One region of the Empedobacter sp. R132-2 genome, then DNA from elsewhere that is predicted to be linked to it. Evidence: riboswitches for the same ligand, from Rfam matches in the RefSeq annotation. Region 1 holds a riboswitch; each other region holds the start of a gene.
What was found. Region 1 has a riboswitch for S-adenosylmethionine ahead of HXZ69_RS10625 (hypothetical protein). Riboswitches for the same ligand answer to the same signal wherever they lie in the genome.
Positions count from the first base shown of each region.

Region 2: linked by a shared signal. The riboswitch ahead of HXZ69_RS14135 (hypothetical protein) and the one ahead of HXZ69_RS10625 (hypothetical protein) in region 1 are both predicted to bind S-adenosylmethionine.
Region 3: linked by a shared signal. The riboswitch ahead of HXZ69_RS12645 (hypothetical protein) and the one ahead of HXZ69_RS10625 (hypothetical protein) in region 1 are both predicted to bind S-adenosylmethionine.
Region 4: linked by a shared signal. The riboswitch ahead of HXZ69_RS04375 (TonB-dependent receptor plug domain-containing protein) and the one ahead of HXZ69_RS10625 (hypothetical protein) in region 1 are both predicted to bind S-adenosylmethionine.

Region 1 covers NZ_JACAGG010000022.1:29,069-37,427, forward strand. Annotated here, with positions in the region: gene HXZ69_RS10595 (PDDEXK-like family protein) at 1-886, opposite strand, end outside; gene HXZ69_RS10600 (DUF3024 domain-containing protein) at 983-1,324, opposite strand; gene HXZ69_RS10605 (DUF6998 domain-containing protein) at 1,419-1,883, opposite strand; gene HXZ69_RS10610 (restriction endonuclease subunit S) at 1,921-3,144, opposite strand; gene HXZ69_RS10615 (type I restriction-modification system subunit M) at 3,134-4,693, opposite strand; gene HXZ69_RS10620 (hypothetical protein) at 4,917-5,324, shown strand; gene HXZ69_RS10625 (hypothetical protein) at 5,370-5,609, opposite strand; SAM-I-IV-variant riboswitch at 5,659-5,753, opposite strand; gene HXZ69_RS10630 (LexA family protein) at 5,798-6,256, opposite strand; gene HXZ69_RS10635 (Y-family DNA polymerase) at 6,257-7,525, opposite strand; gene HXZ69_RS10640 (GIY-YIG nuclease family protein) at 7,616-8,359, shown strand, end outside.
Region 2 covers NZ_JACAGG010000045.1:7,176-15,534, reverse strand. Annotated here, with positions in the region: gene HXZ69_RS14145 (hypothetical protein) at 1-249, shown strand, start outside; gene HXZ69_RS14140 (alpha/beta fold hydrolase) at 302-1,096, opposite strand; SAM-I-IV-variant riboswitch at 1,673-1,767, shown strand; gene HXZ69_RS14135 (hypothetical protein) at 1,816-2,421, shown strand; gene HXZ69_RS14130 (PaaI family thioesterase) at 2,470-2,892, shown strand; gene HXZ69_RS15340 (VOC family protein) at 3,199-3,351, shown strand; gene HXZ69_RS14125 (AEC family transporter) at 3,758-4,672, shown strand; gene HXZ69_RS14120 (dienelactone hydrolase family protein) at 4,786-5,532, opposite strand; gene HXZ69_RS14115 (putative signal transducing protein) at 5,613-6,029, shown strand; gene HXZ69_RS14110 (beta-ketoacyl-ACP synthase III) at 6,088-7,086, opposite strand; gene HXZ69_RS14105 (helix-turn-helix domain-containing protein) at 7,263-8,156, opposite strand; gene HXZ69_RS14100 (2-hydroxyacid dehydrogenase) at 8,258-8,359, opposite strand, start outside.
Region 3 covers NZ_JACAGG010000033.1:13,114-21,472, forward strand. Annotated here, with positions in the region: gene HXZ69_RS12625 (TolC family protein) at 1-1,355, shown strand, start outside; gene HXZ69_RS12630 (HlyD family secretion protein) at 1,360-2,352, shown strand; gene HXZ69_RS12635 (ABC transporter permease) at 2,359-3,540, shown strand; gene HXZ69_RS12640 (ABC-F family ATP-binding cassette domain-containing protein) at 3,575-5,464, shown strand; SAM-I-IV-variant riboswitch at 5,533-5,632, shown strand; gene HXZ69_RS12645 (hypothetical protein) at 5,676-5,921, shown strand; gene HXZ69_RS12650 (helix-turn-helix domain-containing protein) at 5,979-7,466, opposite strand; gene aceB (malate synthase A) at 7,584-8,359, shown strand, end outside.
Region 4 covers NZ_JACAGG010000004.1:133,380-141,738, reverse strand. Annotated here, with positions in the region: gene HXZ69_RS04390 (DUF2189 domain-containing protein) at 1-131, shown strand, start outside; gene HXZ69_RS04385 (aminodeoxychorismate synthase component I) at 147-1,106, shown strand; gene HXZ69_RS04380 (aminotransferase class IV) at 1,090-1,689, shown strand; SAM riboswitch class I at 1,748-1,851, shown strand; gene HXZ69_RS04375 (TonB-dependent receptor plug domain-containing protein) at 1,905-4,292, shown strand; gene HXZ69_RS04370 (APC family permease) at 4,362-5,648, shown strand; gene HXZ69_RS04365 (flavohemoglobin expression-modulating QEGLA motif protein) at 5,687-7,693, opposite strand; gene gshB (glutathione synthase) at 7,690-8,359, opposite strand, start outside.

The sequences.
Region 1 (8,359 bases):
CTGTGAAAATATTATAGTTTTTATAATGTGGAATAATAAATTTAAAACCAGCCCAAGATGTATTAACATAATCTCCTTCTGTACTATCGAATATGATTCCTAATTCATCAGCTAATTCGTTTAATTGAGGTATTAATACCGTATTAATAATGTTATTTCTTACTTTACTTAAATTATTTGCAATGGTATAAGCAGCTTCTAAATTTTCTAATGTAGATAGTTTATCGATTAATTCTTGTGACATGGTATTAGCAGTTGTGTTGTTAGTTAATGATTTAACATGATTAGCATATTGTATAAGTGTTTCTCTAACGATAGGAGAACGAGCCGAAATCTCGATGCAACGCTCTAACCAATCCAATATTACTTCGCTATAAGAAACTTGTATATAATCTACAATCTCTTTATCAGCATTACTTGATTCATTACCTTGTAGAGTTAAATAAAGTAACTTGAATTGATCACCAAATTCTCGTTTTCCAAAATTTTGATAACGCAATAACTGATCATGTTGATCGCCAGCATATATTTTATTTTCTAATAATAAAGCTTGACTTTGCGAATTACGAATTAAAATATCTAAACGCCCAAACACAGAAGCGTCTTCTGTAATTACGGCTACATTTTGCATACCAAAATCGAAACTATCCTCGATTAATCCACTTCTTTTAAGCGTTTCAACAAAAGCTTCTAGAAATTTAGCCCCAAAGTTGTGCGAACCTTTCGGATTAAGTATTTCTGCTAGAATAGCTGAATGTGTATTTTCATAATGATCCACACCACAAATACGAAACATATTAAAATCTTCTCCATTAGCAGAAGATTTTAATTCCTTGTGTTTGTTAAACCATTTTACTTCATTCAGTAATTGGTCAATATTATTCATATATAAGTATTTTTTTAGTAGTTAGTTTTTAGTTTTTCCCCAACCTCGCCAAGCGACTTAACAACAACGATTGAAGTTGGGAGTGTTTTGTATTTTTTATCCAAAGAAGCAATGGAACTTATCTTCTTTTATAATCGCTAATAAATCTTGTAAATTATCAGCAATTGGGTGTGGATCGTACAATTCCCATTTACCAGAAGCTCGCATCCAATACAGTCTCCATTCATTTGTGGTTTTCGTAAAACGTATTTTTGCAAAATCGGACTGAATTAACTCATTCGGATTATTCCAAAATGGACGAATCGTATATAAAATGGCAGTATTCTTTTCCCAAGAATACCCAAAATCTAATTGTTTGCGTATCTCGTGATCTTCTGGTCGTAAGCCTTCTACAAATTGTTTAATATATGCTTCGCTAATACTAATTTCTTTTCCCATTTGTGTTGATTTTTATAGTAGTTTAGTTTTTCTTTACCCCTCCAACGTTGCCAAGCGACTTAACAACAACGATTGAAGTTGTGTGAGTTTTTGATTATGCTATTCTATTTATTCTATCAATATTAAAGTCCGATAAATTTAACTCCTTCAATTTATTTAAAGATAATCGATAAGGATACTTCCTTTCAGTTGGTAAGTGAGACAACAAATGTTTATAAATTATATCACCACGTCCATTAAAGATTTCTTCAAAAGTCCCATCCTTATTTATATTAATGGCAATAAAGTAGTCAGGCATTTTTGTTAAGTCCTTTGGAAAATAGAAATAGTTGTTGAATGAAGATTTAATTTGAACTTCCTTAGTTGAGTCACTGGTAAGAAAACCATCATATACCGCTTTATTATCTTTATGTAGGGTAATACCATAATATTCTGCGGCTAAAACTTCACCGATATCACCTACAAGCTTACCATCTAAAGTAAATTTCTTGTTATGATGGCTATATTTTTGTTGTAACTTTTCTATGGCTATAAAAAATTGCTCTAATTCATCTTTCATAAGTTTTAATAAATTTTAAGTAGTTTATTATTCATAATTACCCCTCCAACGTTGCTAAGCGACTTAACAACAGCGATTGAAGTTGAGTCAGTTTTTGGTTTTCACTGATGTGAATATTTATTATATCTCTTAATTTTGAAATTGTGTTTTCAAATAATCCTGTGATAAATTCATTTGGAATTAATAATTCAAATTGTTCAATTTGTTTACTACTTATATGAGGAATAGAAGTTCCTGTATGAACTTGTGAGCAATAATATTCAAAGTTCAAATTAATTAATGTTTGATAAATAAAATTTTGAATATGTGAATCACTTCTTAAGCATGCTACTCGCTGCGCTAAAATCATAGGCAATTCATGCTCGCCTATTAAAGACCAATTTTTACCAACTTTAGAACCGTCCATTCCAATTACAATATCATTAGTTTTTAAGAAACATCTCTCAATTCTTGGATTCATTTCTCCATCATAATATTTCAATGTATCCCATCTTAATGCTCTTTCAGTAACATTTTCTCCTCTTAAAACTTTAATACCATTTTCAAAAGAATAAAAATCGCTATCGAATGCAAACCCATTTAAAACATTACAAATATCTTTTAAGGTTCCAACCTCCCAACCCTCAGGGATTTCCTTTTCTAATTCTTGGTTGTACACCATTGCACCGCCAGAAGATTTATAAGGTTGTCCTTCTTCGTTCGGGAACTCAAAATCGACAAACCATTGTTTGTATAAGGTTTGAGCGGTGGCTTCCAACTTCTCACAGATTCGTTCGTTGACTTTTATTTTGTTTGCTACCGCTTGGTATTGGGCTACAATTTCGCGTTGTTTTTCGATGGATGGAATGGGTAATTCTACATCATTCATCTCATCCATATCAAAGAATTCATGGGCACTACCATGAGATTTAAATCGTGCATATCGGTCAAATTCTGGGCGTTTAAACCACATCAATAAATAATCTGGATTTAAAACATTTTCATCTTTAACCTCAAAAATTCGATATGAAGGAGATACAATACAACTTTCTCCTTTTCTTAATGCAATTGATATTTTATCTCCATTACGAGTAGTAGCTCTGTTAAAGACAAATTGGTTATGATGAGCCACGCGATATTTTGACAAATCTACTCCTATTGTGTTTGTCTTAGCTTTCTGAAAATATTTATTGTTACTTACTCCTTGTAATAAATCGTATTTATTTCCCTCATTGAATTCAACCTTTTCAATGATATAATCACCAAGTCGTTTATAATTCATAACCTAATGATTTAAATACGTTTACTACATCATTCTTTAAAGTTTGTTCTTGTTCAAATAAAGATGATAGTTCTGTTTTAATTTCATTCATTTTTTCATCAAAATTGAAATTCTCTTCAATGTTTTTGAAGTCAATGAATTTACTAGGAACTAAAGAATAATCTTTCTTACGAATTTCATCTATATGAACACTTTTACAGAACTCTTCAATATTTTGATAGGTTGATTCAAAATCCTTTTGTTGCCAATCATGATAGGTTTGTGAAATTTTAGAAATTGTAACTTCATCAAATTCGATAAATTTCTTTTCAAAAGGAACTCCCTCTCTTCTTAAATCAAAGAATAAGACTTCATTTCTTCTATCTCTATAATGTTTTGTAACATCATTTAACTCAACAGTACGTTCTAATTTGTTTCTATTGATAATCCACATAGAAACACTAATATCGGTAGAATAAAACATACTTCCTGGCAAAATCAGAATTGCTTCTACCAAGTCGTTTTCTATAATTTGTTTACGGATTTTGTATTCTTCACCACCACCCGAAAGAGCGCCATTCGCTAAGATAAAACCAGCTACACCGTTTTGGGAAAGTTTAGAAATCATGTTCAAAATCCACGCATAGTTGGCATTGGATTTTGGAGGAACTTCGTAACCTGTCCAACGTGGATCATCCGTTAATTCGTTTTCAGCGCGCCAATCTTTTAAGTTGAACGGCGGATTCGCCATGATGTAATCGGCTTTCAGTTCTTTGTGCTGATCGTCACTAAATGTATCGGCCGCTTTGTTTCCTAAATTGGCAGAAATCCCACGAATGGCTAAGTTCATTTTAGCCAGTTTAAATGTGGTATTCGTTAACTCTTGTCCGTAGATGGAAATGTCTTTTTTGTTTCCTTGGTGTTTCTCAATAAACTTCAACGATTGCACAAACATACCACCCGAACCACAAGAAGGGTCATAGATTTTTCCCTTGTACGGTTCAATCATTTCAGCAATCAAGTTTACAATCGACTTCGGCGTATAGAATTCACCTTTTCCTTTTCCTTCGGCAATAGCAAATTTGCTTAAGAAATATTCGTACACACGTCCCACGATATCTTGGGCTTCATCACGAAGCGTATCGATGTTGTTGATGGTATCCAATAAAGCCGAAAACTTAGATTGATCCAATCCCAATCTTGAGAAATAATTATCTGGCAACGCACCTTCCAATGATTTGTTGGTACGTTCTATGGTTTTAAGTGCAGTATCAACTTTTAAGGTAATGTCTTCTTGTTTGGCATTTTCGATGATGTACGTCCAACGTGATTCTTCTGGAAGATAGAATACGTTTTCAGCCTGATAAAATTCGGGTATTTCTAAGAAGGCTTCTTTACCTTCTGCAATCAATTCTTCTCTGCGTTTGATGAATTTATCACTTGCAAATTTCAAGAAGATTAAACTCAATACCACGTGTTTATATTCTGACGGTTCTATCGAACCACGTAATTTATTTGCTGCATCCCAAAGGATTTCTTCTGTACTTTTGGTTTGTACTTTTTTAGCCATAATTGTTTATCAATTCTTTGTTGTAAATATACAAATACAATAACTGCAAATAAAGTCTTATTAAGGGATAAAACTTTACGTAAAACCATATTTGTACTTTTTTTTCAAATATAATGAAGTATAGCGACAAAATAAGACGCTATGATAATAAACAACGAATAAAAAGGTAGAATAGGATAGAAGCTTTTGAAATAAAAAAGTATATTTATCAAAACTTAAATTGATGTGTCAAGTTTATTCTGATGTCACGTTTTGTACCTGTTCTGATTTTGAAATCGATCAAGTTCAATCATTAAAAAATTACTGGGTTTTGTATCGTTTCAATGAAGCGTTAGACCTTGTAATTGTCGGCGAAATAATGTTAGATGATATGTTGAAAAATTATAATCCAAATAATTTGGTTGAACTTGTACTAAAAAAACTAAATAACAATACGCTGTTTGATAAATCAATTGATTTTGAAGACAAAGATCGGTTACACGTTTCGATTGAATTGAATCAAGTAAACCTAAACTATGGGTTCGAATATGAAGCTAATAGTTGGTCAGAAATTGAATATGATTATTTTACTTGGGCGAATAGTTACGAAGAAAAAAATGGAGGAGAGGTAAAGCTTTACGAATTGTTATAAATTTATAAAATGAGCCGATTATTTATGCTAATCGGCTCATGTTTTTTAATAGTGTAATTTTTTTTCCTTTAGTAAAACCTTTTTCGCGAAAGAAATTGTATTTTCATTTTTAATGATTGAATAGTCAATTTCTCTTGATTCGAATTGATTAGTTAGTGCTTTTAGAAAGTGAGCTCGTGCAGCTACCCATCCAGTATTACCCACCTCTTTATTGAAGGAGTTAATTACTTCTTGATCTGAAAGTGAAATCAAGTTTTTTTCAAATTTTTCAGTTAAATTTTCCATTGTTTTGATACTTTAATTTATTAAACAGTATCAATCATTAAGAATTTAGAGAGTGACAATTTTTTGACTGAACAGCCCTCATCGCTTTACCACCGTGGTTTGTTAAACTCGGTTGGTGTACTTAATGTACTCTTGATGATTGAATCTTTTATAAAAGTATTAATTATGATTTAATATTCAAAATTAATTTAATTCCTCTTATGCCTCACCAAATCAGTTACAACTCCCAAAATAATGACAACATCTTCATCTTGTAATTGAATACAATTTTTGTATTTCGGATTAAGAGAAATCAATTGTTTGTTGATGGCATCATAACGTTTGAAAGTATATTCGGAATTGTTGACCGATACTACAATATCATCATGATGTCTGGGTTCGATATCAGATCGAATGATAAGTAAATCACCTTTCAGATATTCAGGATACATACTTTCGCCACCCACACGATTAAGATAAGTTGCTTCGGGATGATTCAGTAAAATTTCATCTAAACTAATATTATTTTGTACAAAATCAGCAGCAGGAGAGGGGAAACCTGCTGAAACATCACCAAAAAATTGAACAAATCGTTTTTCACCATCTGTTTTGATAGGGATATTGATTAACTCTTCTGAGAATTTGGGAACTTGAATAAAATGTACCATTTAATAAACATTTAAAATATCTGTAAATCTTGTTGTGTAGCAAGGTGATAAACGTTCTTGCTTCATTTTCCATTTTCTACGAACATCTTGCGAAGCTAATTTTAGCATATGATCGCCATAATTCGCATTTAATTTATCCATCACACTCATCAACGCTTTATGTTTTGGAGATTCTGTATGAAATAAATTCATCTGTGCTTGATTATCGGGCGTAATTGCGGAAACAATAACGCCTGCTTTTTTATAATCAGGAACTTTGCCTTCAGCAGGAACCAATTTATCCAATAAAAATAAAGCAGATTTGGACAAAACGATACTCGAATTCGAATCAAAATCTAAGGTTGTACTTAATGAGTTTGAAACAAATGATTGCTTTTCATCAAAACGATTGGTCATCACAAAAACAGTAATAATGTTGCATTTAGATTGTTCTTTTCTAAGCTTTTCGGCACAAGAAACAGCAAAAGTAGAAACACGCTCTTTCAGATTTTCATAATCATTGATTGTTTTCTCAAAACTACGAGTGGTCGCAATTGATTTTTTGCGTTGAACTTCATCTAATTTTAAAACGCTTTCGCCTAATAATTCTTTTTTCAAACGCAATTCGACGATGGAGAAATTACGTTTGATGTATTCATCTTCAAGCAAGGTGAAATCATATGCATTACGACATCCGATATAAGATAAACGTTTAGCTAAACGTCGCCCAATTCCCCAGATATCCTCACATTTTAACCATTTTAAGGCTTTGTTTATTTTCTCTTTCGAATCAATCATATAAACGCCGTTATGATGTTTCGGAAATTTCTTCGCAATTCGATTTGCTACTTTAGCTAAAGCCTTTGTAGGAGCAATACCAATACAAACTGGAATTTTGGTAATGGTATATATTTTTTGTTTAATTTCTTGGGCGTACTTTACCAAATCATAGTTATCAAAGCCTTTGAAAAGAAGAAAAGATTCATCAATCGAATAAATTTCTATATCAGGACAATAGGATTTTAAAATCATCATCACGCGATTACTCATATCCGCATATAAGGGATAATTGGATGAGAATACATTAATTTTATTTAATCTAAAATTATTCTCGTATTCAAAAGCAGGAGCACCCATTGGAATGCCTAAATCTTTTGCTTCATTAGAACGTGCAATTACACAACCATCATTGTTAGAAAGTACCACAACTGGCTTTCCATTTAGGGTTGGATTAAAAACTCGTTCGCACGAAGCATAAAAATTATTGCAGTCAACTAAAGCATACATCATGTTACAAAGTTGAGCAAATAAAGCGCTACAAGGTGTCGCGGAAAAGTGTTAAAAAATAATAATTAGAAATTGATTCAGTAAATTTGTGCCATGGTACTGAATGATAGATTGAAAATGTTGGTTGACCAAGTTCCAAAAAATATTTGTGGCGTGTATTATTTATACAACGACAAGCAAGATATTATCTACATTGGAAAAAGTATTGACATTAGAAAACGATTGATTCAGCACTTCAAATCACTTGACAAAAAAGAAATCAAACTACAGTATTTTACGCATTCCATTCAATTTGAAAATACAGGAAATGAATTAATTGCTTTGTTGAGAGAATCTGAACTAATTAAGCAAAATCTACCACTATTTAATCGAGCTCAACGAAAAATTAAGTTTTTCTATGCTTTGAACAAAGAAATAAATTCGGATGGTTATCATGCATTAATTGTGAAGAAAATTGATAACTCTGGGAACGAAATTATCTCATTTACATCGTTAAATGAAGCAAAAGATTATTTATTTTACATTACAGATAAATATAAGCTTTGTCAAAAAATAAATGGTTTATATAAAACCAAATCAAGTTGTTTTCAATATAGTTTAGAAGAATGTAACGGAGCTTGTATAAATAGGGAAGATGTGAAACTTTACAACAAAAGAGTTCGTCAATTTTTGAAAACAATACATTTACCCAAAAAGGACTTTTTATTTGAATTGGTTGGAAGAACTGAAAATGAAAAAGGTATTGTATTAATTGAAAAAGGAGTTTACAAAGGATTTGGCTATTGCGATCATTTAATTGAGAATCTAGACGAAATGAAATCATTTATTGAACAAAAA
Region 2 (8,359 bases), on a different contig from region 1:
TTTAAATATAAAACTCCTTTAAAATATGGAAAATTAACCCATAACTCAATAAATTGGTATAAGACTCTTATTGATAGTTATGATTCTGACAATTATGATTTAAAATATAATGAAATAGTTAATAAATTAAACAAATTTTATATAACTGCTTCTGGTAATCCAAGAAAATATATTGATAATACTATTGATTTATTTAAAGAATTATTAGACAAAGAAATTATAAATTTAGACAAGAAGACTATTTCTTAATATATTATATAAAATTCACTAAAAAAAAGCTCCCTTGCAGGAGCTTTAGTTTTTATGCAACGTTATTTATATATTCTTTTTCGAGGATACCATCTACTATTTTTTCAACCTTATCGATGTTTGCTTTTAGTAATTCGTTATCTTCTATTTGTTCTATTTCGTGGAACTGCACATGTTTGTTAAACTCTTGCAGTTTGGCGTAATAACGTTTTAATTCTGCTTTGTTGAACAAGTTTCCATTCTTTACATAAATCACATGTATTTTTGATTTGATGTATTGCGAAACTTGCAATATATCGCCTCTATTGCGTGATATATCTATCGAATAGAAAATAGATTTCAGGTATTCGCTTTTAGCTGTTGGCTCTTTTACTAACCAATCTGTTGTTTTAAGACTTGCTGCTATCGGAATAATATTCAGCACCTTATTCGGGAACAAACATGCCATTTCCCACGCTAATCCTCCGCCTAAGTCTGCACCAATAATGGCAAAAATCTCGTCTACTTCCAATTCAAATAACGTCAACCAAAACAACACCGCTACATCGCGTGCTGTAATGTGATCGCGTGGTATATAGTCGTACTTTATGGTTTGGGAAACGCCATTTCCAGGAATATCTATACAGATTACCGTATACTCATTAAGATCAATTGCTTTGTTTTTTCCCATGACCCCATCCCAATGATAGGTACAATCTGAATCTCCGTGTAAGGAATGGTTAATCAAAATGACTGGAGCTGTTCCTAATGGAAGTCCAAAAAGTTGAAATGTTACCGAAACATTGTTTAAGATTGTGTTGTCCTCTAAGGGCCAAACTGGGATCGTTAATTGTTGTAAACTTTGCATTGTTTTTAATTTTATATTGGTAATTGTTGTTTTTGTTCAAAAAAAATCCCCATCGAAACTCGACGGGGAAACCTAAAATATATTAAAAAATAAAATCTCTTTTTAGTATACATGACTTTCCCACGTCTGGATATTCCAAACCTGTTTGCGAATCGACATATATAAGCACGTAAACTTCATTTTTTAATTACTTTGTTACTCAAATGTATAAAATAATTTTCGGCAAACAATTAAATTTATCTTAATTATTTGTAAAATTTTCAAAATCTTGATTTTTAATAGCGAAGTCGTCACCCTAAACTCGTTTCATGGTCGCATCTAATTCAGAACATAAAATTTATAACCACATAGAGAGATAGGTTTAACAATGTTGATGAATAGAGATAAATTGGAAAATGAATAAATGAACTAGTATTACGATGTATCTATATGGTAGAATATAAAAAAACAAATCAAGCAATTATTCAAAACTTTATTATCGAAACAATATCCAATTTAGAATAAAATTCTAAGTGATCATTTTAAAATAAAATTATTAGAAAAGATTACTACATATTCAATTTTTTATGTAGTTTTACACCGTATTTCGAATCGTAGAAAACGATACCAACCGAGAGGAGTCTCCACGGTGGTAAAACAATACGGGAGTTCATCCAAAAACAACGAAAAATCCCCTATTATCGAAATACAATAATTGTTTTATTTTAACTATTTATTGTATGTCACAAAACATTTCTGAGCTTAATTTAGCTCCTATATCAGATGAAAAATTGGTCGATTTTATCAATCAACAATTGCCTATTAAAGTTCCTGCGCTAAAAGATCATATTATTGAAGAATTCAAGAAAAGAGGTTTGGATTATCGCCATCTATACAATGTAAAAACAGATGAATTGAATATCAAACTTCCGCTTAGTTTGATTGATGGTTGCTTGTTCGAGCGTAATATTCCCAAACCGCCTTTGGTAGGTAATTTCTACGCTGTTGTACATAGATTGAGAAACTTTTTGCAACATAGCAAAGAATTGAACGGAAAACGCCTTAAAACGTTTCATTATATCTTCGATCAACTTTATTTACCTTATGAATTGATTGATATTATTTCGGAAGATGATGTCAAAAATCTAACTGAAGATGATGTATTTATTACCTTCAAAAACTCGAAACAACATTTCCCGAACAATAAGATTATCAATAAAATTCCGAAAAATAATTTATTGATTACTGTTGACAAAGGGAATTATTACCGCGGTTTGGATAAAGTAATTTTGTCACATCAAAATACGATTATCAAAGAAGAAAACTTGAATAACGTAACTGCATAACTGAAATTGCTTTCGACAAATCTCTATATTTGTTGAAAGCAATTTTATATGACGCCAGAAAAAAGAGAATTAGTAGAGGTAAGTTTTAATCGTTCAGAAACCTTAAAATTTTATAACGCATCACTTATCGAATGCGAAACGGACTATGTTTCGATTAAGATTCCAAAACAAGAAATGATGACACGTAAGCACGGAATGTTTAATGGTGCTATGATTGCTTCTTTGGTTGATGTTTCATCTGGTTATGCTGCTGTTTCTCACTATGACGACGATTGTTATGTGGTAACAGTTGAGTTAAAGGTGAATTATTTACGACCTGCTTTGGGTGATTATTTACTATCAAAAGCCTATGTGATAAAAGGCGGAAAAAAGATAAGCACCATACGCACAGAGATTTTTGTGGTTGACGAAACGACGAACAAAGAAACGCATGTGGCTACTTCTTTGGTGACTATGATGAGAATAAAATAAAGATATAATTTGTCTCAACTTTTGAATAAATGACCACATAGAGACATAGAAATAGATGTTTATTTTGATATAGAAATCAGTAGTATAATTCTACCTTTTTTATATGAAAAAACCGTCATTTCGAGTGAAATTCTGTAAGAATTTTGTGTCAAGAAAAAGGTTTTTTGAAAGAAAAGAATAATAACTAATTGAAGGAAATAATTTACTTATAGCGCAATTAATTAAATCAATTCGTCTTGATGTTTTCTTCTGTTTAGTTGGTTTACTTTTATAAAAAATCGCAGAATGAAAATATAAGAATTACAATTGTTTACAAATGATTTAGAAAAAACGAAATCATTTTATACAACTATTCTAGCTTTTGAGTTAATTGAAGAAACCGATAATCAGTTTAGTTTACAAGTTGGTTGGACAAGATTAACTTTTGTAAAACGAATGAAGAATATATTTAGCTTATGAGAACTAAGCAGAATTTGATCAACATTCTATTTTTGGAATTTCTGAAATTGGTTTACCTACAACTTATATTGAAGCAACTAATCATATATTATAATAGAAAACAACATCTAAATTCTGAAAAGGAGATTTTGATACTTTTGGTACTAATGGCTCAGATGAAGGGAAAATATTATTACTAAATTATTTTATTAAAACAACTTAGTTTCCTACAACTGATACAATAATTCCTGCTCCATTTACAGCTATTTTGGAAAATGAAAATCATTATTCAAAAGTAATTTTAGATAATAATAAATTAAATATATCTAATCTTGCCATTTTATAAAAAATAAGCATTGAATAAAAAGTGATATCTTTAGGGTAAAAAAAAATGGGATTGTAACTTTGCATTCTAAATATCTAAAAAATGGTAAATTTTATATTAATCGCAGTCTGCATAATCGCCGGAATGGTGTTTAAAGCAACAAAATCTATACATCCTGATGCACATAAAGGGATCAATACATGGATTTTATATTTAGCTTTACCAGCAGTCTCGTTTAAGTATTTACCAAAAGTAGAATGGTCGCAAGAAATGCTATTCCCTATCTTTTCGACTGTCATTATTGCCGTTGGAAGTTTATTTTACATGAAATTCTACAGCAAAGCAAAAGGCTATTCGGAGCGTTCGAGAAGAACATTGGAATTGGCAAGCGGCTATAGCAATACCTCTTTTATTGGTTTCCCTTTGATCTCAGCATTTTATGGAGAAAAATATTTAAGTATTGCGATTATTTGTGATCAAACCATGTTTTTGTGCTTATCAACCATCGGAATAGTTTCTGCATTAAAAGGAGGAAGTAATGGATCTGGAGCAATAGATTCTAAATTTATCTTGAAACGATTATTTACTTTCCCTCCATTTTTGGGTTGTATTAGTGCATTGATTTTATCTCAATTTATCGACTTATCTCCTGCCGAACCATTCTTCGATAAATTAGCTGCAACTGTAGGTCCGTTGGCTTTATTTTCAGTTGGACTGCAATTAAAGTTTAATGGTTGGAGAAAATTATGGTCACAAATTTCGATGTCTATGGTTTACAAATTAATGATAGCGCCTGCAGTTGTAATGCTTTTAGCCATCGTAATTGGGATAAAAGGTGATGTGGCTAAAATCTCTATTTTTGAAGCTGCAATGCCTACATTAGTAACATCGAGTATTATTGCGGAACAATTTAAACTCAACACCAAACTAACCAATTTGATTATTGGAATCAGTATTATTATAGGCTTTTTTACAGCTGCTTTTTGGTATGAAATGATACAGTTGTTTATTCAGTAGATTTCTTATTATGTTTTTTTTAAAATTGTATCGAGAATTAAGATGAATTTTATCTTCTAAAACCTTATTCTCGATACAAAATTCTAAAAATAATTTCACTCGAATTAATGGTTTTATTTCAATACTTCTTTTAAAAACAATAATGTATGTTGCCACGCTCTATCTGCCATTACTTTATTGTAATCTGGTGATTCTGGATTGGTAAATGTATGTTTTGAATTTGCGTAAGTAATCATTTGCCAATCTGTTTTTCCTTCGTTCATTTCAAGTACCAAATTCGAAATATCTTCAGGTTTTACAGATTCGTCATCAGCTGGATGTTCTACTAAAACTTTTGTTTTAAGAGGGATATTTTTTCGAGCCAAATCTTTTGCTAATCCACCATGAATAGAAACAACGCCAACAATAGGTAATTGCGCACGAGCAGCTTCTAATGCGCCTGTTCCTCCAAAACAATAACCAATTACAGCAATTTTGCTTGGATCTGCACCAGCTTTGATTAACTCTTTCAACGCCAAATCAATTCGTTTTTGATAAGCTGCAAAATCAGACTTGTATTTTCCTGCTATTTTAGCCGCTTCCGCATTATCTTTCGGATTGCTTCCTTCTCCATAAATATCTGCAACAAACGCAATATAACCTTCTTTTGCTAAATCTATTGCAGCTTGTTTTGCTTCGTTATCAGCTCCTTTCCAAGCAGGTAAAATCAAAACTCCTGGACTTTTCTTTGTTGTATTATCGGTTACTAAACCATTCAATTTTTGTAAGCCATCTTTGTAAGCAACTTGTTTTAGGTTTTGCGCATGTGTCGTATTCATCATCAATACAATTAAAAATAAACATTGAATTACATTTTTCATCTACTAAAAAATTTAAAACATTAAGATAAAAAGAACTAATTTTATATCGGATATTGAATTGAATTTTTAACACAATTAGTATGGAACTTATTACATTAAAAACATTTGAAAGCCCTATTGAAGCACATATTTTACGTTCAAAATTAGAGAGTGAACAAATTGATGCTTTTGTTATTGATGAACATTCGGTTGGGATGAATCAGTTTTTGTCGAATGCCATTGGTGGCGTGAAAGTAAAAATTAAGAAAGAAGATACTGATCGTGCTATGAAAGTTTTAGAAGAAATTGATACTTCAAATTATACCAATGATTTGGATGAAATTCTTGTTTGCCCTAAGTGTGAAAGTAATGAGTATTACAGCAATTACAAGTCAATGAAAGGTGGAAAAGGTTTACTTTCTTTATTATCTTCTATCATATTTTGGGTTTACCCAATTTACTACAAAAACGTGTTCAAATGCAAGAAGTGTGGTGAAGAATTTAATAGTTTACAATAAAAAAAGAACGACAATTTCTTGCCGTTCTTTATGAACAAAAATATATGATTTTTATTGATTAAATTGTCCAACGCAATAAGCTTGCTCCCCAAGAGAAACCTGCTCCAAAGGCTGTCAACATCAATAAATCTCCTTTCTTTAATTTTGATGCATTTTCCCAAATACATAACGGAATTGTCGCTGCAATTGTGTTTCCGTAATTCTCAATATTGATTAAAGTTTTACCTTCTTCAATATTAATTTCATTACCAACAGCGTCAATAATTCGTTTATTCGCTTGATGCGGAACCAACCAATTTACATCTTCTACAGAAAAATCATTGCGTTTCAAAACATTGACACACGTATCACTCATTGATTGAATTGCATTTTTGAATACAATTTTTCCATCTTGTCTAATGTAACGCTTCTCATCAACCAACAACTGTGAACTCGCTGGATACAAAGAACCACCTCCTTCTATATTCAAGAATTCTTTTCCAGTTCCATTACTCTGTAACAAAGCATCCAAAATTCCTTCTTCATTTGTAGGCTCTAACCAAACTACTCCAGCTCCATCTCCAAACAAAATATTTGTCGAACGATCTTTGATGTCTACATACGCACTAATTTTATCAGCACCAATGACCAAAACATTTTTGTAACGTTTGCTTTCAACCAATGAAGCACCCATGTCCAACGCGTATAAAAATCCAGAACAAGCTGCATTCATATCAAATGCCCAAACATTCTCTATTCCTAACTTTTCGCACACAATATTCGCAGTAGCAGGCATCAACATATCTGGTGTAGAAGTCGCAACAATCAACGCATCAACATCTTTGATGTCTTTTTTGTATGTATCAATTAAATTCTGAATTGCACTAACCGCCATATCAGAAGTCGCTAAACCTTCCTCTAAAATACGACGTTCTTTAATTCCCGTTCTTTTTACAATCCATTCATCAGAAGTGTCTGTAATCTTTTCTAAATCGAAATTAGTTCGTTTATTCTCTGGCACATAACCACCGATTGCTGAAATATGTGCAAATATTTTTTTTGTAAAATCTACCACCATAAAATTCTTTTCATTCAAATTTCATGTATCGATTATCTACTAAAAGACGCATCAATTAAAATTTGAGCAACAAAGGTCTATCCATTTTAACAAATTAGTTAGCAAAATAAACGTAATAATATGTCAGAAAGACGTTTTTAGAAAGTTTTCACATTTACATTGATTTACATCAATTATTAATTAGAAGCTATGAAAGTTCTTGGAGAAACACCGGCATAATTTTTGAAAAATTTACTAAAAACTGAGGTATCTATAAAATTTAATTCTGTCACAACATCAGAAACACTATTTTTTGGGTTCTTTAGCAAGACTTTTGCCTCTAATACAATGGCTTCAGCAATGATTTGTTTGGGTGATTTATTAAAGACTTCGACAATAATTTTAGTCAAATGTTTACGACTAATAAACATTTCATCTGCATAAAATTGTACATTACGCTGACGACGAAAATGAGTTGAAACTAAATACAAAAACTGCTTAGCCAATTCCTCCTTTCTGACTTCTTTCGTTGTACTTTTTGCCGTTACAGCTTGGTTGTAGTAATTTCCCATCTCATACATCAACACTGAAAAGTGATGTAAAACCAAATCTTTTGCAAAGATATTTTCATTCTTGATGGTATATTTACTAATCTTATTCAGATTGTAGCGCATATCACGTACAATCTTTTTATCTAAAGAAATGATTTTAGGATATTTGGACGATAAAAATTCTACTAAATTATTGGATTTCACGTGAAAACCAGCTTCAATAATCAGATCTGAATCAATGAAGATTGCTTGAACAGCAAAATCAGCCGAATGCTCTATAATCTCGAACAACTGACCTGGAAGAACCACAATAATATCGTCACGTTTGATTAATGTTGGTTCTAAATTCACCGTGATTTCACATGTTCCTGCTGTGATTAAAATCAACCCAAGCGACGTAAACTTATAAGGTTTTCGTTTTACAAAATAATAATTGTTCTCAGGACCTACGTCAAAGATTGCTAACCGACGATCAGTTGCTTCTTCTTTGTAAGTTCTTAAAATATTATCAATTGAATAAAGTTGAATATAATCACTCATTTTTAGCTTTTATTTTTTCAAATACAATGTTAAAAGATTTTTTTGACAAGTAAAAACATAAATGCGTCTTTTTAACAAAATCTTACGTCATTTTGGTATATCTAATAACCTCTTTCTAATGAAACTTCATTCAATAAAGCTTCGTTATTTTTCATTCTGTTATAGTTATCTGCAACTTGTTTTAGAGCAGTTGTTGCATTTGT
Region 3 (8,359 bases), on a different contig from region 1:
TTCCATTATTGACTTCTATTTCGGGATTTGCACAACAATTGATTGATCCGCAACTTCGATTGCCTGTTGAAAAAGCGATTGAGTCAAGTTATGAATTAAAAAATAAACAACTGGAAGTCGAAAAAAACAATTACCAATATGACGAAGTAAAAGGTAAACGACAACCAAATTTATCTGCAATTGCACTGGGTGGTTATCTAAACTCGAACGGAATCATCGATATTCCAACCAAATCAATCGATATTTTGTCCACAGAATTGTTTTCGGGTAATCAAAAATTCAATACCTCAGCAGGATTATTTACTGTCGGAATTAACGCTACTCAAATTATATTTTCGGGATTACAAATTCCAAATGCTTTGAATGCTATTCAGGAAAAAAGTACTGCTTTAGATTATTTGAAAGAAGCCGAAAAAGAAACTATAACCAAAGATATCTTACAAACCTATGATCAATTGATGTTATTGGTCAAAGTAGAAGAATTAATTTCAAATTCTGCAAAACGCTTGGATAAAGAGCATCTTAAAGTTCAAAAGGCAATTCAAAATGGTTTAGCTATTCCATACGATCGTGAAAAAATAAAATTAGCAATGCTAGAATTAGAAGCTCGACAAGTAGAACTGAATGGTAATCGACAATTACTGTACAAAAAATTAGAAACTTTAACGCATCTGTCTGAACAAGATCTTCAACAAATTCAATACGAACTAGCGCCAATTGACATTCTTGCTTCAAGTTATACTTTAGAAAATAAAAAAGAGTTGAAAGCACTTGAACACTCTGTGAAAGCTTACGAATTTATATATCAAAAAGAAAAAGGTTCACACTTACCACAAGTTTTTGCATTCGCGAACACCAATTATACGTCAATTTTTGGAAGTCGTTTCAAATTAAAAGATGTTGATATATTAGGTGATGTTAATTTGAAAATGAACCAATTTTCGATGTTTCCTAATATTTTGATTGGTATTGGCGCAAAATGGGAATTATTGGATGGCGGACAACATAAAAATAAATTAGCACAAGCGAAAACTGACATTTTAATAAATGAAAACAAGTTAAAAGATTCCCAAGAAAAACTGAATTTATTATTAAGTAAAAACAAAATTGATTACGAAACTTCTACTGAAAAATTGAAAGTAAATAATCAACAAAATACCATTGCAACAAATAATTTAGAAATCGCTTCAAGACGATTTCAAGAAGGATTAATAGATGTAACCGAACGTTTGGCTGCTGAAAATGATTATTACAAAGCCAATCTAGGTTATTATGCTCAAATCTTGGATCAACGCTCTAAAACCTACGAATTACTTCAAACTTCTGGAGAATTATTTAATAAATTATCAAATTAAAATCATGAAAAATAAATTATCCTATATTTTTGCTTTAAGCGGATTAATACTTTTTACAAATTGTAAATCATCTGACAAGGAAAATAGAAAAGAAGAGCAAACTATTTTTCAAGGTAAAATTGAGCGCGATCAAATTAGCGTTGTAACAAAAATTCCAGGAAAAATAGATCAAATATTAATTCACGAAGGTGATGAAGTAAAAAAAGGACAAACGCTTTTTGTCTTACAGTTACCAGAAGTTGATGCGAAGAAAAGTCAAGCAGAAGGTGCTGTAAATTCTGCCGAAGCTCAATACGAAATGTCAAAAAAAGGTGCTACAGATAATCAATTGAAACAATTGCGTGCAAAAGTTGCTGGTTTGAAAGAACAATTAGATTATGCAGAAAAATCAAATCATAGACTAAAAAATATGCTTCGAGATAGTCTTGTTCCGCAACAAAGTTATGATGAAGTTTATGCTAAATATCAAGGTGCTAAAAATCAATATTTAGCTGCAAAAGCGGAATTAGCTGATGCCGAAAATGGAGCGCGTGTAGAACAACAACGAATGGCTTTGGGACAAAAAGAGCGTGCTTTGGGAGCTTTGCAAGAAGTAGATGTTGCTGAGGCGGAAAGACACATCAAAGCACCACAAGATATGACGGTTGAAACAATTAATCTAAAAGTTGGAGAATTAGCTTTGGCTGGATATTCTATTGCAAACGGGATTTTGGAAGAAACTACATTTTTTAGATTTACAATTCCTGAGAATAAAATCGGACAATTGCAAAAAAATCAAATCGTCAATTTAAAAGTTCCTTATAAAAATAATATGGTTTTGAAAGGTAAAATTGTTTCGATAAAAGTGCTTAATTCGTATGCAAATATTTCGACTGCTTATCCTGATATTGATCAACAACAATCGCAATATGAAGTGAAAGTTGTTCCTGTTGACTATAAACAAGCTACTCAACTATTGACAAAAGCAAATGTAGTTTTAGATCTTAATGCTAAATAAATTCTGATGAAAACGATTTTTCATTTAATTATACGAGAATTCAAACTTTTCTTCAAGAATCCTGTTTTACCAATTTTATTCTTGGGAGCACCTATTATGTATGGTGTTCTGATCGGAAATGTTTATAAAAAAGGGAATGTAACCGATTTACCAATTATTGTTGTAGATGAAGATCATACGACGACAAGTCAGAAAATTATTCAGATGTTAGATGAAAATGAATCGGTGAAAGTTGCTGAAGTTTTACCTTCAACGTTTGATTCTAAGAATAAAGCTTTAGCAATCGGAGCTGAAGTTGTGGTTGTTATTCCTCGAAACTTTCAATCTGATGTACAACAAAAAAAATTACCCGAAATCGCTTATTTTGTAGATGCTTCAAACACGTTAACTTCTAATACAGCGGCAATCGCAATTACGACAGTTTTAACAACAATGAAAGCCGGAATTTCGATAGAAACAGCTCGGAAACAAGGCGTTCCTGAATATATTGCAACACAAAGCTACGAACCATTCAAATCAACGATGATTCGTCAAAATATCAGAAGTGGAAACTACTTATATTTTATGCTTCCAGGTGTTTTATTAACCGTATTACAACAGGTTTTATTATTAGGTTTAGCACTTTCATTTGCTTCAGAATTTGAGAATAGGACATTTAATGAATTGATCTTAAAATCATCCAATCCTTTTACCATTTTATTCGTCAAAACTTTCCCTTATTTATTTATGTCAGTATTTATATATATGCTGTATTACTGGTTCGGAATGTTTTATGACATGAAATTAGAGACCGAATTTTGGCCATTCTTCACTTCTTCTCTTGCATTTATTTTAGCCGTTTGTTTTTTAGGATTTTTAGTCAGCATTCTCCTTCCAAGCCAATTAAAAGCAACCGAAGTTTTGATGGTTGTTGCAACACCAAGTTTTATTTTAAGTGGATTTACATGGCCTTTAAGTCAAATGCCAAAATGGATTCAAGCAATTGCAGATTGCATTCCATTAACACATTATTTGAAAATATTCCGAATACTTTTCATCGAAAAAGGCGATCCTGCGTTAATTCAACCACATTTAAATAATCTAATTGTAATAGGAAGTATTTGCTTTATCTTATCTTTGGCTATTCTAATCGTTAAAATAAGAAAAGCTAAACAATCGATGAAACAAATCGGAACAGAAAAGATTTAGCATCTTTTTTTAACTACAAAACAGATAATAAACCATGAATTTTCTTACAGTTGAAAATCTAACCAAATCATATGGAATCCGAACTTTGTTTGAAGATGTAAATTTTCATGTGAATGAAGGAGACCAAATCGCATTCGTAGCAAAAAACGGAAGTGGGAAATCTACTTTACTTAAAATTTTAGCTGGATTAGAAACGGCTGATTCTGGCGAAGTTCGCCCAAATAAAGGTGTTAAAATTTTGATGTTAGATCAAAGTGATGACTTTGACGAAAATTTAAAAAGTGAAGAATATATTTTCAATCATTCGAATGAAGTTTTAGATATTGTTCGTCAATATGAAAACATGATCGAAAATGATCCAACAAATCCTGATTTAATTGATTTAATGGGAAAAATGGATGTTTTAGATGCATGGAAAGTTGAACCAACAATCAAGGAAATTTTATCAAAATTGAAGATTGATTTCTTGGAGCAAAAAATTGGAAAACTTTCTGGAGGTCAGCGAAAACGTATTTCTTTAGCAAAATTTTTGATTGATTTAAGTTTCGAAACTGGATATGTTCTTTTGATTTTGGATGAGCCTACCAACCATTTGGATATTGAAATGGTGGAATGGCTTGAATATTTCTTGAACAAAGAAAACAAAACATTGATTTTGGTTACGCACGATCGTTATTTCTTAGATGCAATTTGTACCAAAATTCTCGAAATGGAGGACAAAACATTGTATGTACATTCGGGAAATTACGAAACTTATATTACGAATAAAGCATTGCGTATCGAAAATCAAAATGCGACAATTGACAAAGCGAAAAACCTTTATCGTAAAGAGATTGAATGGATGCGTCGTCAACCACAAGCGCGTACAACAAAGTCTAAATCTCGTATTGATGCGTTTTATGATACTGAAAAAGTGGCTAAACATAAAATTGTCGATCAACAAGTAAAATTAGAAATGGTGATGACGCGTTTGGGTCAAAAAATCATCGAAATGGAACATGTTTCGAAAGCATTTGGTCAAAAGAAAATTTTAGATGATTTCTCTTATATATTCGCTCGTGGTGGAAAAATTGGTTTAGTCGGAAAAAATGGTGTTGGAAAAACCACTTTCTTAAAAATGTTAGAAGGAATCGAAACTATGGATTCTGGAACAATTGAACGTGGAGAAACCTTAAATATCGGACACTTTAAACAAGATGGAATAGAATTTAAAGGCGACGAACGTGTCATTGAGTTTGTGAAAGATATTGCAGATTTTTTCCCTCTTTCTAATGGAAAAGAAATGCGTGCAGAACAATTCTTAGAAATGTTTTTATTTACGCCAGAACAACAACATACATTCATCTCAAAGTTGAGTGGTGGAGAGAAAAAACGTCTGCAATTATTAGCAATTTTGTACAAAAATCCTAACTTTTTGATTCTTGATGAGCCAACAAACGATTTAGATTTACCTACTTTAACGGTTCTTGAAAGTTTCTTAGAAGAATATCAAGGTTGTTTATTAGTTGTTTCCCACGATAGATATTTTATGGATAAGGTGGTCGATGAATTGATGATTTTTGAAGGCGAAGGAAAAATTTCTCGTTATATGGGAACATATACAGAATATCACATCGAGAATAAAAACAAGCCTGTAACTGACGATAAAAAGATTGAAAAAGAAATCGTTATTCAGGAAAAAGTTGAATCGAAAGAGAAAGTTGTAGAGACAAAACCAAAAAAATTATCGTTTAAAGAACAACGAGAATTAGAAGAAATTAATAAATCTTTACCAATTCTTGAAGCCAAAAAAGAAGAATTAACGAATTTACTTTCCGACCCAAATTTAGGTTATGACAAAATCGCAACTATTGGAGAGGAACTTCAAAAAATTGTAAACGAATTAGAAGAAAAAGAATTTCGTTGGTTAGAATTAAGCGAATAAAAATATTGAAAAGGAACTTTTTTTGAGTTCCTTTTTTTGTTTTAAAAATTTATTCCTACATTTACTCTATCAATCATCAGGAGTTTCTGAAAAGTCAGAACACCAACCGAGCCAAAACCACGCTACGGTGGTATAGAATGAGGGCAAACGCCAAAATAAAAGGTTATTCTCCACTCTATCCTGTTGTTTTTATCATTAAAAAATTAAAACAATGGAAAATCTAAAAAATGAATTTGTCGTATTATTCCGTGAATTAACTGACAACGAATTAGTCGATCGCTTTAATCAAAATGTAGGAAACAGTTCTTGGAATTCTGCAAGAAGATGTTATGTCAAAACATTATTTGACGAATTACAATACCGTAATTTTGATAGCACAACCATAGAAAGAGGAAACACATTTTCGCTTCAACATTATGTAATATTAATTGAAAATAGATTAGAATATTTAGATTAAACATAAAAAAAGGAAAACTTGAAACAAGTTTTCCTTTTTATTTTATGGTAGACAATATTACTTACTCTGCTCTTTTATAAAATCATTAATCGTAACATTTAATCGTTTATTTCGGATATCTTTTTCAAAACGAATTGGTTCAGCAACACGTTCTGCACAATCTTTCATCCCACAATTTTCGCATGTAACCGCAACTTCTTTTACAGGAATTGATGGGTCATTCATAAATTTAATTTTACGTTGTGCTGATTTGTACAACACACCTATCGTTACGCTTCTTAAATAATTTGGATTGAATGGATCTTTCGTTGCTGAAGAAATTACATAATATTTTTGATTATTATTGAACGGATACAACGAAATTTGTGCAGAAATCTCATGATGATCATCTTGATGTTTTTCCAATTCTTTCAAAACATTTAACGAAACCCAACGACGACAATAATGCTCATCCGTTTCATTTGCTTGTGGCGATTGTTGTTGATTAAGGTGAAGTTCTTTCGTTAATTTATATGAATTTGAGCCAACTTTTGCTGACAAACGCAAGAAAAACAAATCACGAATATTAAAATGTTTGGGTAACAAATTTGTCATTCGTTGATAAACCGTCTCAGGAGATTCGGTATATTTTCCAAGAATTTCTTGAAATTTAGACAAATCATGATGCTCTATAGCAAACAAATTCTGCATATCCTTCAACAATTTTTCTTCTGGTAACAACAACGCTCCAGCAAAATAAGATGCATAAAAATTGTTTAACAATTGATCAAAATTATCGAAACTTGCCCACGAAAATGTATACAAACGCTCCTTCAAATCAAGGTAATTATAGCCTAATTCTTTCGCCAGAATAAATCGTTTTTGATCATTATCAGAATTGATATTGATATACAAAAGTTTTTTCTCTTTGATAAAAATAGAACGCAATTTCGCTAAATCCTTCCCTCCTAAAGAAGTGAAATCTTCATAAAGAATGGTATAATTATATTCCTCTTTCAGAATTTCTTCCATCGTTTCATTTTTTACAAAATCTTCAGATTCAATCAAATATTCTTGTAAAAAACTTTTTGCTGATTTTTCAATTTCAGGAAAATAATTATCATTTGCTTCCTGAAAAGACCTCAACGAAGCCAAGAAAAAACTTTCGCGCGTAAGATTGTAATTATTACCTATTTCAATCAACGTAGAAATAAATGCATTTACCTTCATTGGTGCGTTAGAAATGATCTCAATTAAATCTCTTTCTTCAATTCCGAAGAGTTCCAAAGGAATTTCTTGTAATAAATTTGATTGTAAAATCTCAGCGACTGGTGCTAAATTTTTATCCAATTTTAATGAAACTATCTCATCGTAAGGAATTTCCAACGCTTCGGCAAGAGCAACAATTTTATCAGTTTTTGGATATTTTTTACCTTTTTCGATCTCATTCAAATACGATTTCGAAAGTCCAGTTAGCTTAGATAACTTAAACAATGACAAATCTTTAGCCGTTCTAACTTGTTTTAGTTTTAACCCAAAAATTAATTTAATGTATTCTTCTTGCATAATTTTTTCAAAAATATTTGGTAAATGTAAACGAATTTTTATAATTTAGCGAACGTTCGCTGAAAGTAAAATTCCGCTCGAATAACCAAAACCAAAATTACAACAAAAACACAAAAAATGGATACTATTACAAGTGAATTAAAATTATCGCAGAATAAGCTGGATAGTTATCCAGATGTTTTGACAACCGAAGCAGTTAAATTTTTAACAGCTTTACACAAAAATTTCAATGAAAGACGTTTAGAACTTTTGGCGAATCGACAAGAAAGACAAATCTTTTTTGATTTGGGTAATTTTCCAACTTTTTTGTCAGAAACAAAAGAAATCAGAAATGGGGATTGGACAGCAGCTCCTATTCCAGCTGATTTACAAGACAGACGCGTTGAAATAACTGGTCCAGTTGACCGTAAAATGGTAATTAACGCGTTAAATTCTGGCGCTAAAACATTTATGGCCGATTTTGAAGATAGCAATTCTCCAACGTGGGATAACAATCTTCAAGGACAACAAAATTTAAGAGATGCAGTAAATGGTACTATTTCATTGGAAAATAATGGAAAAAAGTATCAATTAAACGAAAAAACTGCTGTCTTGCTTGTAAGACCGAGAGGTTTACATTTGAATGAAAAGAATATCATAATAGATAAACAAGAAATATCAGGCTCACTATTTGACTTTGGTTTATATTTTTTCCATAATGCACACACGTTACTTTCCAAGCAAAGTGGGCCTTATTTCTATCTTCCTAAATTAGAACATCACCTAGAAGCACGCTGGTGGAACGATGTTTTTGTTTTCGCACAAAATTATTTAAACATTCCACAAGCTACGATTAAAGCTACAGTTTTGATCGAAACTATAACAGCTTCTTTTCAGTTAGATGAAATTATTTA
Region 4 (8,359 bases), on a different contig from region 1:
TTGCTTGTTATGTGGGTGTGTTAGCAACTTATCCAATTGGCTATATGATGGTTTATTTTATGTTAAAAGATATGATTTTGACAGATGATGAAAAAACAGAAATTGATCTACTTGGTACAAACCAAGAATAATATTAATTTTATCGAATGTTAGCAAAGCATTCGATTTTTACGAAAATGAATGAATTGGGAGCTGCAAAAGTTCCCTTTTTTTTTATGATCGATTTTTTGAAAGAAAATGGAGAAGTAATTCCGTTAAATGAATTACCTGATGAGATAAAATTTGAAGTAGATTCAACAAAAAAAGAATCTTTTCAGAAAGATTTTAAATTCAATAAATTCCCGATTTCCTTTGACGAATATTTGCCAAAATTCAATTATGTTCACGATAATATTTTGTTTGGAAATTCATATTTAACGAATTTAACGCTTCCAACAAAAATTGAAACTGATTTGTCTTTGAATGATATTTTTCAGTTTTCTGAAACAAAATATAAATTGAAATATAAAGACGAATTTGTTTGTTTTTCTCCCGAACGTTTTGTGAAAATTGAAGCTCAAAAAATCTTTTCAAATCCAATGAAAGGAACCATTGATGCCTCGATTCTAAATGCGAAGCAACTTATTTTGAATGATGAAAAAGAAGCTGCCGAACATGCTACAATTGTCGATTTAATTAGAAATGATTTGAGTCTTGTTTCAGAAAATGTTGAGGTAACAAATTATCGCTACATGGATGAGGTGAAGACAAATGATGCAACACTTTTGCAAGTGAGTTCTGAGATAAAAGGTGATTTGAACGATGATTATTACCAAAACTTAGGAACGATTTTCGATCAACTTTTACCTGCAGGTTCTATTTGCGGTGCTCCCAAAAAGAAAACCGTCGAAATTATTTTAGAAGCAGAAAAGTATCATCGTAATTTTTATACAGGAGTTTTTGGTGTTTTTGATGGAAAAAATCTTGATAGTGCTGTGATGATTCGTTTTATTGAAAATAATCAAGGCGAATTGTTTTTCAAGAGTGGAGGAGGAATAACGGCAAAAAGCAAAGCGAAAGCAGAATACGAAGAATTAATTCAGAAAGTATATGTTCCAATTTATTGAATCGATTTGTTGTGTGAATAAACAACTTCGAAATTTAGAATTTCATCAAGCGAGATTTGATCGAACAAGAAATGATAATTTTACTGAAATCAATCCGATTTTATTGAACGAAATTATTAAGTTTCCAACAGATTTAACGGATGAAAAATATAAAGTTAGAATTGTTTATGATCGAGAAATTCAATCGGTAGAATTTCAACCGTATCAAATCAAACCAATTGAAAGTATTCAACTTTTTGAGATCGAAAATAAAATTGATTATTCCTACAAATATTTAGATCGTTGGTTTTTTGATGAGTATTTAAAAGAATCAAAAACAGATGATTTGGTCTTGGTGAAATCAAATTATATTACCGATTGTATTTATTCGAATATTGTTTTTTTTGACGGTTCTCAATGGATCACGCCGCGAAGTTTTTTGTTGAAAGGAACAATGAGAGAAGCTTTGTTGCAATCAGGCGAAATCATTCAGAAAAATATAAAGGTTTCAGATCTAGTTAACTTCAAATCATTCAAACGAATCAATGCAATGATGAATTTGGACGAAAGTCAAGAGTTAGATATTTCATTGTTAATTCAATAACTCTATAAAAATGATAGAGTATTATTTGCATTTTCATTTTTTAACATTACCTTTGCATAACTTATCAAGAAAGGTGGAGGGATTGGCCCTGTGAAACCTTAGCAACCAGATGACTTATAATCTAAGGTGCTAAATCCAACCTATTAGAGGGAAAGATGAGTAAAAGTATTTCACTTTTATCTGTTGGTTTCTTGAAAGTTTTATGAAAATTAAAAATGAAAAGAAACAAATTTTTACTTGCTTCATTCGCATTTATTTGCGCATCTACACTTTTCGCTCAAGAAGTTGAAAAGGAGGAAACAAATCTTAACGAAGTTATTTTAATCGGTGGTCGTACATCAGAAAGAACGGTGGTTAATTCGTCAGTTCCTGTCGATATTATCGATGTTGAGAAATTGAAAACGTCTTCTCCTCAATTGAGTGTAAATGATATTTTGAATGTGGTTATTCCTTCTTTTAATTCGGTTCGTCAATCATCTGCCGATGGAACGGAGCATATCGATCCTGTGACGTTGCGCGGAATGGGACCAGATCAGGTTTTGGTTTTGATTAATGGAAAACGTCGTCACACAACTTCGTTGGTGAATTACCAAAATACGGTAGGGAATGGTTCTGTAGGAACAGATTTAGGTGCAATTCCGATTTCGGCGATCGATAAAATTGAAGTTTTACGTGATGGTGCGGCTGCGCAATATGGCTCTGATGCGATTGCGGGAGTTGTAAATATTGTTTTGAAATCTAAACCAGGAGGTGACGCGTCTTTGACGTATGGTCAGACTTCTCGAAATGATGGTGAAACGTATAATTTTAACGGAAGTTATGGAACGAAATTAGGACAATCAGGTTCAATTGTTTTTTCGGCGGTTGTAAGTGAGCGCAAGAAAACGAATCGTTCAAAAGATCATAATTTAGATATTTTTGGAGATAATTTCGCCTACGATTTTGCAGATGATCCAGATGCAGCAAGAGCTGCGGATGATGCTAAAATTGCTGCTTTAGGACTTTCGAGAAAAGATTTTAGATTTCAAATTGGAGATGCGGCAATCAAAAATCAACAATTTTTTGTAAATGCTGAAACGGCGATTAATGATCGATTAGATTTTTATTCATTTGGAGGCGTTTCATTACGCCAAGGAAATGGATTCGGTTTTAGAAGATTGCCAAGCGAATTGTCTGAAGATGCGTTAAAAATTTATCCAAATGGTTTTCAAGCAACGTTAAAATCTAATGTAAATGATTATTCAAATTCGACAGGATTACGTTATTCATATGATGGATGGAAAGTTGACTTGAGTAATACTTTTGGTTTAAATTCATTCAAATATGATTTAGAAAATTCAATTAATCAATCATTAGGTTTAAATTCTCCAACCGATTTTTATGCAGGGAAACATCAATTTTTACAAAATACAGTCAATTTAGATTTTTCGAAACGAATCAATCAAAATGTTAGCTTAGCGTTTGGAGGAGAATATCGTTTTGAACAATATAAAATCGAAGCAGGAGATGAAGCTTCTTACACAGGTTCTGGATCTGAATCTTTTGTAGGATTTTCTCCATTAAATGCTGTAAAAGGTGATCGTCATTCAGTTGCGGCTTATGTAGATGGAGAATTGAAATTTGGAGATTTTACGGCTGATTTGGCTGGACGTTTCGAAAATTACTCAGATTTTGGAAGTACAATCAACGGAAAATTAGCGATGCGATATGAATACGCAAAAGGATATTCGGTTCGTGGAGCAATTTCAACAGGATTTAGAGCGCCTTCTTTACAACAAAAATACTTTAGTAATTCATATACTGATTTATTCTTGAATGATAATGGAGATCAAGTTTTGGTTACAAAAGGAATTATCCAAAATGAGTCTGAATTGTCGAGAGAAATTGGTTTGGATAAATTGAAAGAAGAAAAATCAATCAATGCAAGTTTAGGTTTAACATTTCGTCCGACTTCAAAATTATTCATCACATTGGATGGATATTTTATAAAAGTTGATGACCGAATTGTCTTAACTTCTGATATCACAGATCCTGCTTTAGAAAAATATAATGTAGCGACAGCGCGTATTTTTACGAATGCAATTGATACAGAAACCAAAGGTTTGGATTTAGTGATTTCCTATGATACACGTTTAGGTCGAGGAAAATTGAATGCAAGTTTATCAGGAAATATCAATGAAACAAAGATTGTCGGTTATCATTTTCCAACAGCTTTAACAATTCCAACGGAAGAATTTTTTGGCTCTGATCAAGTCAATATTATCGAATCATTAAGTCCAAAAACAAAAGTAACTTTAGGATTGAATTATGCAATTTCTGGATTCAATTTTATGGTGCGTAACACGTATTTCGGAAAAGTGACAAAAGATGGATATCCTTGGGGAAGTATCCAAGAACACACGGGAAAAGTGGTGACGGATGCTTCGATTGGTTATGATATTACAAAGAATTTCAACTTTACAATTGGTGCAAATAATTTGTTTGATGTTTTCCCAGACAAGCAAGTTTACGAGAATTCTTATTATGGAGTTTTTCCGTATGCGCCAGTGCAAATGGGGATGACAGGAGCGTATTATTTTGCGCGTGCAAGTTTTAAATTTTAATCAATAATAAAATATTCTAAGTGTCAATTTTAATGTAAATTCAAACATTCAATTGGCACTTTTTTGTGTATGGCACATTCAAAAATTGGTTGGAAAACCGCAGCAGCATTAGTGATTTCGAATATGATCGGAACAGGTGTTTTTACCAGTTTGGGTTATCAAATTTCTGATCTAAAAAATACAACTTCTATCTTATTATTGTGGGCAATAGGAGGATTGTTAGCGTTGATTGGCGCATTTATTTATTCGGAGTTAGCTTCAAAATTTAAACAATCAGGAGGAGATTATATTTACTTATCTCGCACATTTCATCCTGTTTTTGGTTATTTATCAAGTTGGATTTCTTTATTCGTTGGTTTCTCAGCGCCGATTTCTTTAGCGGCTTTGGCAATGGGAAAATACTTGAATGTTTTCGGGTTTGATTTAGGAAAAGAATTTGCAATAGCCATGATTTTGATTGTTGCCGTTTTTCAATCATTCAGTCTAAATTTGAGTAGTAAATTTCAGAATATTTTTACTATTCTAAAAGTTGTATTTATTGTTGTTTTAATTGTTTTAGGTTTTTATTTTGCTCCAGCAGTTGAGCCAAATGCGGTAGTTTTTGATTCGACTTGGAAAAATGAATTGTTACTTCCTGCATTTGCGACGTCTTTGGTTTATGTTACTTTTGCTTATACAGGTTGGAATTCGGCTTCATACATCGTAGAAGAAATTGAGCAACCAAAACAAAACTTACCAAAAGCACTATTTATAGGCGTTATTTTTGTCACGATTTCTTATGTTTTGCTAAATTATGTTTTCTTGAAACATGCATCAGCAGGAACTTTGGCTGGACAAGAAAATGTTGCAAATATTTCGTTCGGTAATCTGCTTGGAAATAATGTAAAATGGGTGAGTTGCTTTATTGCTTTACAATTAATTGCGACGATTAGCGGTTATTTGTGGATTGGTTCTCGTTTGACGCAAGCCACAGCGCGCGAAAATAAATTGTGGAATTTTATGGCGAAAGAGAACAAAAATAGAATTCCAGTTCGTGCAATTTGGGTGCATACAGCAATTAGTATTTTGCTAATTTTTTCAGGAGATTTTGAAGTGATTTTTACCTATACATCGTTTGTTTTACAAATATTAGCAACATTAGCAGTTTGTACAGCTTTCTTTATCAAACAAGATCAATTAACTATTATCAAAAGTAAATTCTTTTATGTCTTACCTGCTATATTTTTAGCATTTAGTTTATATATCTGTTATTTCGTTTTGATGCAAAAACCAAAAGAAAGTTTATTTGGTTTAGGTATTATTGCATTAGGAATTGTATTATTCTATTTTGATAAAAGAATTGAGAAAGAGAATTAATCACAAAACCCACTCAAATTTGAGTGGGTTTTTATTTTTTAATCTTTTATTCCGTTAAAAATATATTGTAAAATAGGGTTGATTTCTGGATTTTCAAGATGTTTTTTGAAAATTTTGGTATGATATTTTGGTTTATTAATCATTTTACGTTCAACTAATTCGTCAATTGTATCAATGTATTCAACTGAAGTTTTTCCAATCAATAAATTATCCAAAGAACGTCCTTGATCGACATAATTCAAAATTGTTTTCAAACCTTTCAAGTAAAGTGCATCTTTTGTAAAACCACCACCACGATAAACGCGAGTTGTCAGATAAAATGCATCTTCTGGTTGCATTTTGTATTCTTCCATCAAGGTCATAAATGTTTCGTTGAATGATTTTCCATTTGTCAACATATGAACTGCCATAACGCGTAAACCAAGTTCTCTTAGTCGGCTATGATTAATAGAATCAGAATAATATTCACTTAAAATCGCTAAACCTTCTTGCGTTAATGTATTTACAGGTAAACCAATACTAAAGATTTTTAATGGTTGATCCAACGCATTCATGGTTGTCACCATGTGAACTCCAATTTCGTGCTCAATTAAACCATTTGTAAAACGTTTGTCAAACTTAACGCCACGTTTAATCACAACTTTTCTCTTGCTATTGATTACAAGTGCTTTTGATGCGATATCATCCGAAACTTCGATGTCAAATTTGAAACCATAATCATTCGTAGCATTTCTAAAAAGATTAACCACTTCTTCCTCTGTATAATTTCCTTGTTTATCCATTCTAAATTCAGGACAATAAAGGATAAAGTTCGCGTTTTCGATATCTTTTTTGGATGGTTCGCCAAAGTAACGCAACGAATTGTATAAAAATTTATCCGTACCAAGATTGGCTAATAAATCGACCTTATCAAAATAAGCGTTAATCGTGTTAACATACATATTTTGAATACTAATATCATTGATTTTTTCGACTTTAATATTCGATAATTTTCGTTTAAATTCGAATGGATCAATGTTAAGCGGATTGTATTTAAATTGTGGTTCGTATGTATATTTTGAAGCTAAAAATTTCTTCTTTTCAAATTCTAAATTGATCGGATTGATAACACTTAACAATTCAAAATTCTGAACCAATTGGCACAATTGTTTATCAATTTTAACCAAGTCAGATTCTAATTCATTGTGCAAAATATTTACTTGCTTAGAACCTACTTTGTACGTTGTTTCCGTTTTTACAAACTCATAAGCGTGGTTAAGAATCGCTGATTTAAAACCTTCTTTAATTTGGTTAATAATTTCTGGAAAAGATTCTCCTGTTAATTCATCACAATAAATTTTTGAAACTTCTGTCGCTAAAACCAACGTATTTTTGAATCGATTTGTAACAAATTCTAACAAATAACCGCGTCCATAAAATACATCGTTAATCGCTGAATAATTGTGAATATTTTCTAACTCAATATTCGCCAATTCATCGCGCCAACTTTCTACATAGTTTCCGTAACGTTCGTTGTCAATTCGCTCCGCACCAATGTTGAAGACAGGAACCGGACGATCCCAACGTTTCCAATTGTACGAATGAATATCATAAACCAAACATGACTTAAATTTAGTTTCAAGCTTGTTGATTAAAGCTTCTAAAACTTCATAAAAGGCGTGATGTTTTGCAATACTTTTTTGTTTTTGAGAAACCGACAAAGGTTCTTTCCAAACCTGTTTTCCCCAAGCTTCTTCGTACACAGCAGTTTCTGGACCACGGTTCAAATCGTATTCAAATCGAGAATCGCAACCTTGAATTAAGATTGGAAAAGTCTCAACAAACTCAGCAGTATGTGGATCTTCTTCATACCAACGCTCATAATTACTCAATAAACATTTTTCGCGAATATCGTCACGCATTTGTCCACCATCGTGAATAGCTGCACAAACGTAAGGAATGTATTCGTCAATTTTTATTTTGAATGATTCGTCTTCTGCATAAGCTTCAAATACAATTTCGTTCTCAATATTATCTAAAATTTGCTGTATACTTATGGATTTCATGCTTTAAATTCTTTATATTTCTCCAATAACATCGATACGATTTGTTTCTGAATTTCGTTGTTATTGTTTACATTATTGTGAGGAACAATTCCTCCAGGACTTACGACATTTAGCTCAACCATTTTTCCGTTAATCAAATCAATTCCGCAAAAATAAATTCCATCTTCATTTAATTGTTTTCCTATTTTACGGCATAAATCTAACTCATGTTCACTCATTTCGTGTCTAATCGCAGAACCACCAGCCGAAATATTAGAACGGTGGTCACCTTCTGCAGGAACACGCATAATTGCACCAATCGGTTCACCATTAATCACAATAGCGCGAACATCACCTTTTTCTGCACCTTCTATATAATTTTGACAAATAATAGGCTGAGAATATCCGGTATGATTGATATAAAAATCGCAAATCGAGCTTAAGTTACCAATATTTTTTCGTTCGAAAAGTATAACACCTTTACCACCCATTCCGTCTAAAGGTTTGATGATAAATTTCTCGAAATTATTTTCTTCTACAAACGATTTTATCAAATCAATATCTTTTGTAATAAGTGTTTGAGGAACAATTGTTTCTTGACCATCATCAAAAGATGCGGCGTATATTTTATTATTTGCTTTACGTAATCCCGAAATTTTATTGACGAAGAAAACTTTATCTTCGATT